DNA from 2 places in the Alteromonas naphthalenivorans genome. Region 2 is predicted to be linked to the other one. Evidence: predicted binding sites of a transcription regulator. Region 2 holds the regulator's gene; the other holds the start of a gene.
What was found. Region 2 encodes ArgR, which controls arginine synthesis, uptake and breakdown. Its sites were predicted from a motif close to ANTGAATANNTATTCANT; they were not measured.
Positions count from the first base shown of each region.

Region 1: a site for ArgR is predicted at 3,555-3,572, ahead of gltB (glutamate synthase large subunit). Genes of this name have one in related genera too.

Region 1 covers NC_015554.1:398,687-404,227, forward strand. Annotated here, with positions in the region: gene gltB (glutamate synthase large subunit) at 1-3,386, opposite strand, end outside; gene arcB (aerobic respiration two-component sensor histidine kinase ArcB) at 4,038-5,541, shown strand, end outside.
Region 2 covers NC_015554.1:98,245-103,785, reverse strand. Annotated here, with positions in the region: gene AMBT_RS00440 (hypothetical protein) at 1-716, shown strand, start outside; gene mdh (malate dehydrogenase) at 1,318-2,256, opposite strand; gene argR (transcriptional regulator ArgR) at 2,496-2,960, shown strand; gene AMBT_RS21795 (TonB-dependent receptor plug domain-containing protein) at 3,725-4,726, shown strand; gene AMBT_RS21790 (hypothetical protein) at 4,747-5,148, shown strand; gene AMBT_RS21785 (TonB-dependent receptor domain-containing protein) at 5,145-5,541, shown strand, end outside.

The DNA.
Region 1 (5,541 bases), 300 kb from region 2:
TGGTCGTCACGAAGCTTTTGATCTTGTGTTGCTACACCGGTCGCGCAGTTGTTCAAGTGACAAATACGTAAGTACTTACACCCTAACGCCACCATAGGCCCAGTACCAAAACCGAAGCTTTCAGCACCTAAAATACCCGCTTTCACTACGTCTAAACCTGTTTTAAGGCCGCCGTCAGTTTGAACGCGTACTTTATGGCGAAGGCCGTTTTCAATTAGGGCTTGTTGTGTTTCAGACAAACCTAATTCGAACGGGCTTCCAGCATACTTAACCGACGTTAGTGGGCTTGCGCCTGTGCCGCCGTCGTAGCCTGATACTGTAATAAGGTCTGCATAGGCTTTTGCTACACCGGTAGCAATAGTTCCTACACCAGGTTCAGACACTAACTTCACTGAAATAAGTGCAGTTGGGTTCACCTGTTTCAAATCGAAAATAAGCTGGGCTAAATCTTCAATTGAATATATATCGTGGTGCGGTGGAGGCGAAATAAGGGTTACACCAGGCACTGAGAAACGTAACTGTGCAATGTACTTATTCACTTTGTCGCCAGGTAACTGACCACCTTCACCAGGCTTCGCGCCCTGTGCCACTTTAATTTGAATAACATTCGCATTTACTAAGTAATGCGGTGTTACCCCAAAGCGACCAGAAGCAACCTGCTTAATTTTCGAGTTCTTTTCAGTACCAAAGCGTGATGGATGTTCACCACCTTCACCTGAATTCGACTGCCCGCCTAAACGGTTCATGGCAATCGCTAACGCTTCATGCGCTTCAGGACTTAACGCGCCTATAGACATTGCTGCCGTATCAAAACGCGGGAATAAGTTCTGTGCGTCTTCAACTTCGCTTATATCCACTGGCTCGCTTTGTGGGTCGAGCGCTAGCAGGTCACGAATGTGCGCAGGAGAGCGCTCGTTAACCAGTTTCGCATACTGCTGGTAATCGCTGTATTCGCCGGACATTACTGCTTTTTGCAGAGTGCTGACTACATCTGGGTTATACGCATGGTATTCGCCGCCGTGTACATACTTAAGCAAACCACCGTGATCAACAGGCTTACGTTTTAACCAAGCAACGCGGTTTAGATTAACCGTATCTTGTTGGAAGTCGTCAAAATCGGCTCCCTGTAAGCGCGAGGTAACGCCTCTGAAGCACAATTCCATTACCGCATCGTTAATACCGATAGCTTCGAATAGCTTCGAGCTACGGTAGCTCGCCACGGTACTGATACCCATTTTCGACATTATCTTGTACAAGCCCTTGTTGATACCTTTACGGTAGTTCAACGTGGCTTGCATAGGTGAAATGTCTAATTCGCCTTTCTCACAAAGCTGTTCAATGGTTTCGTAGGCTAAGAACGGATAAACCGCTGTAGCACCTAAACCAATGAGTACGGCAAAGTGATGTGGGTCACGGGCACTGGCGGTTTCTATTACTACGTTCGCGTCGCATCGTAGTGATTTATCAACTAAACGGCGCTGTACTGCACCAACGGCCATAGCAGCTGGAATAGGTAAGCGGTTTTGTCTGATATTGCGATCGGATAAAATCACGAACGCCGCACGCTTTTGTTTAACTAAGTGTTCTACTTCGTTACAAATACGCTCGATGGCTTTCTTCAAGCCCTCTTGCGGTTGATACTGAAGTTCAACCACTTCTGAATAGTAGTTATCAGGATTAAATTCACGTAGCTGTTTTAAATCGGTATACATCAGTATTGGCGAGTTAAACAATACGCGGTCTGCATAACCTGAGGTTTCGCTGAATACGTTTTGCTCGCGGCCAATACAGGTGGCTAGCGACATTACGTGGTTTTCACGTAATGGATCGATAGGCGGGTTAGTTACCTGTGCAAACTGCTGACGGAAGTAATCGTAAACGGTACGCTGGCGTGAAGACATAACCGCCATTGGCGTATCATCACCCATAGAGCCAACGGCTTCTTGACCGTCTTTCGCAAGTACTTTAATAACTTGCTGAATTTCTTCATAGCTATAGCTGAACTGCTTATGGAATACCGAAATGGTGTCGTCATCAAAAACGCGCTTTCCAATCAGTGAAGCATCTAGCTCTTCAATAGGCGTTAAATGACGAATATGCTTATCGAGCCACTCTTTATAAGGATGGCGCGCTTTTAATTCTTCATCAATTTCAGTGGAACGCCAGATTTTACCTGTGTAGGTATCAACCGCTAGCATTTCACCTGGGCCTACGCGGCCTTTTTCAATAACGTCAGCTTCTTCGTAATCCCAAATGCCCACTTCTGAGGCAAGGGTAATGAAGCCATTTTTGGTGATAACGTAGCGGGCAGGGCGAAGACCATTTCGGTCTAGGTTACATGCCACGTGGCGGCCGTTCGTTAATACGATACCGGCAGGGCCATCCCATGGTTCCATATGCATCGAGTTAAACTCGTAAAATGCACGTAGGTCGTCATCCATGGTTTTGTTATTTTGATAAGCAGGTGGCACTAATAAACGCATGGCACGGAACAAATCCATCCCACCGGCTAAGAATAGCTCAAGCATGTTATCAAGTGACGATGAATCAGAACCTTCGGTATTAACAAAAGGGGCTGCTTCTTTCAAATCAGGGATAAGCGGCGTAGCAAATTTAGAGGCACGTGCCATTGCCCAATCTCGGTTACCTTTAATGGTATTAATTTCACCATTATGGGCCAAGAAGCGGAACGGTTGAGCCAATGGCCAACGTGGAAGCGTATTGGTTGAAAAGCGCTGGTGGAATACACAAATAGCACTTTGCAGACGTTCGTCGGCTAAATCTAAATAGAAGGCGGGTAAGTCTTTCGGCATTACCAAGCCTTTATAAATAGTGACCAAACCTGATAGGCAGGCAACATAAAAATCTGGATCGCTTTCAAGACGCTTTTCAGCGCGTCGACGCACCATATAAAGGCGGCGTTCAAGATCGCGCTTGCGCCAACCTGCTGGTGCATTCACAAATACTTGTTCTATTTGTGGCACGCCGGTAAGAGCAAGTTCACCCAATACAGAGCGATCGACAGGCACTTCGCGCCAGCCAACAACACTAAGGGTTTCTTTTTCAAGTTCTTCATTCAACACCTCACGCGCAGTTTGCGCAAGGGCCTGGTCCTGGCTTAGAAAGATCATGCCAACGCCGTATTTTTTGCTGAGTTTCCAGCCATTTTCTGCGGCGATAGTATGGAAGAACGCATCCGGTTTCTGTAGTAATAAACCACAGCCGTCTCCGGTTTTCCCGTCAGCGGCAATACCGCCTCGATGCTGCATACGGTCTAAACCGTGAATAGCAGTTTCTACTAGCGTATGGCTAGCTTCTCCGTGGGTATGGGCGATTAAGCCAAATCCACAGTTATCCCGGGAATCGTTGGGGTTGTATAAACTCATCTCTTAACTCCTTCAACCTTTGACTGGGGCAAGGTGTGCGTTGCGTGTAGATGCGCCTAGGTATTGCGTATCACAACATTGTTCAGACGTCTTTTGTCGAGCTGGCACTATTACCGCTCTATGCGCCTTTTCTTGTCGTTATTTATTATTAGAGGATTCCAGTCGTGTTCCGCATTTTTATGCATTATTGCTTTGCGGGGCGTACAAAATACCTATATTGATATGTAAAATCAAACGCTAAAATTAAGGGTATAGCAAAGATTTAGCATATAGTTTAAAATTATCAATACTTTCATGATGTTAAACTTTTAAATTCATCTTTGTAACAAAAATGTTATAACCCGATATATCGTTCTATTGGTAGGCAATGAAATTCAAGTAAGTGACTTGGAATCGCTAAAAGTGAATAAAAATTCACATTGAAGGATTTAATATCTAGTCAAAGGCATGTTTTCTGTATTTTTATGTAGTTGTTCATTCTTTATATCCAGCCTACCAGAATCATTTGCAGTTGTACAAAAATTACACCATGGTGAATCAATTCCTATAAACAACATTCTATTGTTCAGTAGATACGGTGTCTGTCAGCATTTCCGTAATGCATAAAGCCTGATAGGATATGCTGAATATAATCCTAAAAATAAGTCGTTCATGCATTCAGATTCACCAAACGATTCTTGGGCTATTCGTTTTGCGCAGTTTGTACAGCGCTTCGGTACGCTTAAGTTAAGTATTCTGTTCGTTGTATTTTCGCTGGTATTTACGCTTGGCGGCTCTTACGTAATTCGCGTAAGCATGGGCAGTGCAGTACAGCCTGATGACTTTATCAGCGCGGTTATACTCACCATGCTTTCGGCACCTTGGGTACTGTACTTTTTTAGCGAACTTATAAAGCAGTTAGAAAATTCACGTACCAATCTTAAAGAAGTGGTAAGCCAACTAGAGCGCTTGCGAGAAGAAGATGTTTTTCTTAACCGTGAGCTGCAAACAAATATCCGCCAATTAAATCACGAAATTGAGCAGCGTAAATTAGCGCAAGAAGAGCGTGAAGCCTTATTTAAAGACTTAGAGCGTGAAATTCAGGATAAATCTGAACAAGAAGCGCAAGCCCGCCGCTTATCTACCTTGCTGCGCTCGATTATCGATGCCTCGCCAGATCTTATTTACTACCGTAATGAAGAAGGGCGCTTTGCGGGCTGTAACCGTATAGCAGAACTCATGACGGGTAAAACAGAGCAGGAACTGCTTGGTTTAACCCCTACCGATGTTTATGAAGAAGACTTGGCGCGACAAATCGTCGCCAGTGATCACGAAGTACTAGAAACTAACGCCAGTATTACCGAAGAGTTATGGCTACGCTTTGCCGATGGCCGCCGTCGCTACTTCGAAATGAAGCGAGTTCCATTCTTCGATAAAGAAGGTAACCGTTTAGGCTTGCTATCATTTGGTCGAGACATGACTGAACGTAAACAAGCAGAAAATGCAGCAGCGAAAGCCAGTACCGACAAAACGCGCTTTATCGCTACGATTAGCCACGAACTACGTACGCCGTTAAACGGTATTGTTGGCTTAAGTAGAATGCTGCGCGATACCGAATTAAACGAAGAGCAATTTAGCTGGGTAAGTACTATTTATGCCAGTGCTATCACGCTTGGCAATATCTTTAACGATATTATCGATTTGGATAAGCTGGATAGAGATAAAGTTGAGCTTAGTTTAAAGACTGTATCGCTTCGCGACTTCACCGAAGAGCTAAGCAGTATTATTCGACTATTAGCGGGTGATAAACAGCTAGAGCTTAAGACTACGATTAAAGAGCCTCTTCCGAGATTAGTTGAAGTCGATGGCACGCGCCTGCGCCAAATTTTGTGGAATATCCTGTTTAACGCAGTGAAGTTTACCCAAAAAGGCCATGTGAGCTTATCCATTGAAGCCACTAAACCAGAAAATGACGTCGCGTTCGTGACTTTTGTTATTGAAGATACTGGGGTAGGCATACCTGAAGAAGAGATAGAAAAAATCTTCGCTATGTACTATCAGGTTGATCACCCCGATCACCAGTCTGCAACAGGCACCGGTATTGGTTTGGCTATTTGTAAGCAAATGGTCGATTTAATGAAGGGTAATATCAAGGTTACCAGTGTGGTAGGTAAAG
Region 2 (5,541 bases):
CCCCAGGGCTGTGGGAAGGCGTGAGTGAGTCTAACTATAATTATAAATTACTCCAGATAAATGAAAACGGGGAACACTTCCTGTTTGAAGCAGGTATAGGCAATGCGTTTCGCCATATCCGACGCCTACCCTTTGATAATGACCATATTGAATGCAATACGCTAAATTGCGAAATAACACTTCCTTCTTATGAAGATGGATATGTTAAACATTTAATTTTATCTCCCTACATAGACACCGGTTACCAAGTATTAGAATCGACTACCAATAAAAACAATAAGCCTATCTTAAGTAGTACCTATCAGTTGGATAAGCAGAAGAAACAATCTTCCGTGCGCAACTTTATCGATATGTACCGAGGTTCAATAGAAGCGTTAGCTAACACAGCTACTGACGATATATTTGGCTTGTGGGTAGGCATTATGCGTATTAGTGGTAAAAATGAACTCATAAGTATTGAGATTTACCCGAACAAAGAAGGCCGCTTAGTGCGATTTATAAATGGTAGCAGCTATACCAATCAGACTAGCTTTAACCCTGAAGATATTCTCAAAGAGGGAAGCGTTTATACCGTTAAAACATCACATCCCACTTTTGCCAACTCACTGTTATTTACCATTCGGTCGTCGAATGTATTAAACGGCTATGCTTATTCAGTTTATAAAAACAGACCACTAGAAAGTATGACGTTTACCCTCTATAGAATTCACAACTAAGCGCCATACTGCGCCCCAAGTAGAATAGCGGCGTACACATGGGTATGAAATCAGTGTCGATTTCGTTTCGAAATTAGATTGTAGCCCATCCCTTGCCAAGGATGCAGTAGCGGAGCCTACAGGGAAGTATTTACGGCTGGTTGTTATCCGGCATGGCTATTATAGGAAGTAGCTATTTATTAGGCCGAGCTGTTCTGCAGAGGCCACAAACAAAACGGCAGGATTAGTAAGGTCGTGAAAAACTGTCAGCAGCGTGGATGCGGTCTTACAAAAAGGATTTTTTATTGCGTGCGATGCGTAGGTGTTGGTAGGTATACGGTTTGAAATTAAATAGTAGCCCCTCCCGTGCCAAGGATGCAGTAGCGGAGCCTACAAACAAAAAGGCAGGATTAGTAAGGTCGTAACAAACTGTCAGCAGCATGGATGCTGTCTTACAAAAAGAATTTTTTACTGAGTGCGATGAGTAGGTGTTGGTAGGTATACGGTTTGAAATTAAATAGTAGCCCCTCCACCGCATGGATGCGGTGGCGGAGCCTACATGGATGTATTTACGGCGTGGCTACGATTTGATTTCAAATCGGATGCCGAGCCTAATACATCCTTAGCCAGTTACGAAATCTACGCCTAGCTTGATGTCGCCACGAAGGCCTTCAAGCATGTCGTTTTTCGCTTTTTCTTCAAATTCGCTTAGCTCGCCGTATGGCAAGATTTCTTCAACACCGTTTGCGCCAAGGCGAACAGGGTGAGCGAAGAATGCAGCATCGTCGCTGTCGTCAGTTTGAACGTAAGTGTATTCAACCACGTTCTCACCTTGCATTGCTGCAACCAATGATAAGCAGAAACGTGCAGCTGCTTGACCCATAGATAGGGTTGCAGAACCGCCGCCAGCTTTAGCTTCAACAACTTCAGTACCTGCATTTTGGATACGAGTCGTTAGGCTTGAAACTTCATCATCAGAGAACTCAACACCTTCAACTTGCGAAAGCAAAGGAAGGATAGTTGTGCCTGAGTGACCACCGATTACCGGTACGTGTACAGAAGCAACGTCTACGTCTTTAAGCTCAGCAACGAAAGTCTCAGCGCGAATTACGTCAAGGGTAGTAACACCGAACAATTTGTTCTTGTTATAAACACCTTTCGCTTTAAGCGTTTCAGCAGCAATTGCCACTGTTGTGTTAACTGGGTTAGTAATAATACCAACACAAGCATCTGGACAATTGTCAGCAACACCTTCAATAAGGTTCTTAACAATACCAGCATTAATGTTGAACAAGTCTGAACGATCCATGCCCGGCTTACGCGGAACACCAGCAGGAATAAGAACAACGTCTGTACCTGTTAATGCACCAGCTAGGTCATCTTTACCGTGACCGGTTACTTTTACTGCAGTTGGGATGTGGCTCAAATCAACAGCTACACCAGGAACAACTGGCGCTACATCGTAAAGCGCTAGCTCAGAACCAGCTGGCAATTGTGTTTTTAACAACAAAGACAGCGCTTGGCCAATACCACCGGCAGCACCTAACACGGCTACTTTCATACCATTTCTCCTATGGGATTACTCACGTATTTAAACGGAACGTCACACTAATGCAACGCGGGGGAAAACTCAATCATCTGATGGTCTTAATACGGCCATTTAAGGCATTTTTACGTTGATATTCACTATCATGCATGATTATGCAATTAAATTGCGCAAAGGTCACCTGTAAGGCACAATATATGATAAATCGTTAATGACCATTTAACTTATTACCGCTAACTACTGTGCAGGACGCTATGGCCAACGCAAAACAAGAGCAACTGATTAAAGCCTTTAAAGAAATTTTAAAAGCGGAAAGCTATGGATCCCAGGGTGAAATAGTGGATGCCCTTAAAACTCAAGGTCATGACAATATTAGTCAATCTAAAATTTCCCGCATGCTAAGTAAGTTTGGCGCGGTACGTACCCGCAATGCCCGTGGCGATATGGTGTACTGCCTGCCGCCTGAACTGGGTATGCCTACCGCTAAAAGCCCGTTAAAGCAACTTGTTCTCGACATTGTGCATAATAATGTGATGGTGATTATTCGCACCAGCCCAGGTGCAGCGCAACTCATTGCACGCTTGCTTGACTCATTAAGCAAAAAAGATGGTGTACTTGGCACCATAGCCGGCGACGACACTATTTTTATCGCCCCTGCCGACGTGACACTTATTGAAGAGTTACGACAACGTGTGGAAGACCTATTCGAGAATGTCTAAGGCACAGCCTTAATTTTTGAGCAAAAAAAACCGCCATCACAAGATGGCGGTAAAGAATTTGTACCAGGGAGATACAAAACAACTTGGTAGCTGTGTATTTAAATTATCACAGACTCAGAAAAGAGTAAGAAAAGAAAAGTAAAGAATTTGAAAACTAGAAATTAATTATAAAATCCATCCTTAGATAAAAACAGCAACATTTAAACTCAACCTTTAAAATTAAATAATATCACCACCACTAAAAACATCCTATTATTCACCAACGTATAAATTCTAAAACCCACAAAAATACCATTATCATTAATTGTAATTACAGTAACTTTCTTCCACTTTTTAATCTGTACTGAAACGCCCTCACCCACTTTTACTTCAAGCCAGATTTAACTATACTGAATTTGCGCAAAACCTGCGCCGTTTCTGCGCTAAACCCACAAAATTCATACACAATATCTACACACTATTTACCCCCTCACATTACTTCTTCATTTCTATTTTAATTAATATACAGCGTTACCTTTAAATAAATATTAAGAGAGAAAAAAGTAATATTTATTTTACCAATGTATAGAACCGTAAAGGTTTCATCGCTCTGCGTATAAATAAAGTAAATTAGGTCTAAATAGAACAAATTATACACTTTGTAAATTGCCAAATAGCACGACGAAGTGCTTAATTCTCCCGACAGAAAACATCTGCTCAAAATAAAAACTAATAAACGTCTATGTAATTACAAATTGTAATCACCTTCGACAAGGGGAATTAAAATGTTTGACACAAATAAACTCAGCACTGCGGTGAAGCGCGGACTATTACTGGCGGGTTCCGCTAGCCTGTTTGCCGCACCAATGGCCCTCGCACAATCAGATGACGAAAATTCAGCTGAACCTGTAGAAAAAATCCAAGTTACTGGCTCTCGTATTAAACGAGTGGATTTAGAGTCAGTATCTCCCGTTACGGTTATTACTGCTGAATCTATCGCGTTATCTGGTGATACATCGGTTGCCCAAGTATTACGTAACTCTTCGATTAACACTTTCGGTTCATTTCGCGGACAATCTGGCTACGGCAGCGGCGCATCTGCGTCAAGTGAAGTAAATTTACGTGGTCTGGGGGCTGGCGCTACTTTGGTACTAATGGACGGTCGTCGCCTACCAGGTTTAGGATACGATGGTGGTTCATCTTCTGATATGTCGATGATCCCGATGTCGATTGTTGAGCGCATTGAAATTCTTCGCGATGGCGCATCGGCCATTTACGGGTCAGATGCCGTTGCAGGCGTAATTAATATTATTACCAAGAAACAGTTCGATGGCGTTAATGTAGGCTACAGCTTTGAAGATCCAGGAGCAGATGGCGGGAACTCAAGCAAATATAACTTTTCAGCCGGCGTAACCAATGACAAAGGTAGTATCGTTTTCATTGCGGAGCATGAAAACACTCAAGAAGTCAGCGATGTAGCGGTTTCAGGCGAAAATGCACTAGATAGCTATTCAACCTACAGCCCTGTTGCCAATTTCTATGATACAGATACTAGTTCGTATCTTTATAACGAAGATTTGTGTGGCGATGTGGCTGACACATCGATTGAATCTGATCGTTGTGGTTATTACTACGGTAATACCACTTGGCTTTATGGCGCGTCTGAGAAAAACTCTTTAATGACTAAAATCGAGTACGAGTTAGCAGAGAACTTGCAACTTATTACTCGTTTCTCTGCACTACAGACACTCGTTATGCTGCTACCCCAGTATCTACATCTTCGCTGACCATCGATGCGGATAACGCAATGAACCCTTATGGTCAAGATGGCTCTGTTTACTTCCGAACGTCTAGTTTGGGAACACGAGACACCACCACAGAAAAAACCACCTTTGAAATGGTGACAGGCCTTGAAGGCTATACCGACATTGGTGGCAATGAGTGGGATTGGCAAGTTTATTACCAACGCACGTCTGCAAAAGAAGAGGTATTCAATTACAACTTAGTTAACGACACAGTTGTACAAGATTTAATTGATACTGAACAGTTGGATTTATTTAATGTTCAAGGTTTAAGTACCGACGACTGGTCTGCTTATAACGCTGAGCTATTGGCTAGCGCTGATCACACTGGCACCTACCAGTCTACACAGATGCGTGACATTATTGACGGCAGCATTTCTGGCGAAGTTTCTCGAATAACTTCATGACAGTGAGTGCTGTTTTCGGCGCTGAGTACTCTTACCTTGATTTTGAGCAGATATCTGACCCTGAATCGGGCTTGGGTATTATTTCAGGCGGTTCGGGCGGTGACGACGTGTATGCGACTCGTGAGCGACAGTCTTACTATACTGAGTTTGCTATCGAACTACCCCATGAAGTGGAAGTATCTGCTGCACTTCGTTACGACGGGTACGAGCTTGAAGGGGATACAGGCGAAAGTATTTCAACCTCTGAGTTCTCAGATACCGTACCTGAGCTAGGTATCAGCTGGCGCCCAACTGAGTCACTTTTACTTCGTGCTAGCTGGGGAGAAGCTTTCCGTACACCAACAATGAGTGAAATGTTCGCGACCATCTCTTACGGCTTCCCAAGCGCATACG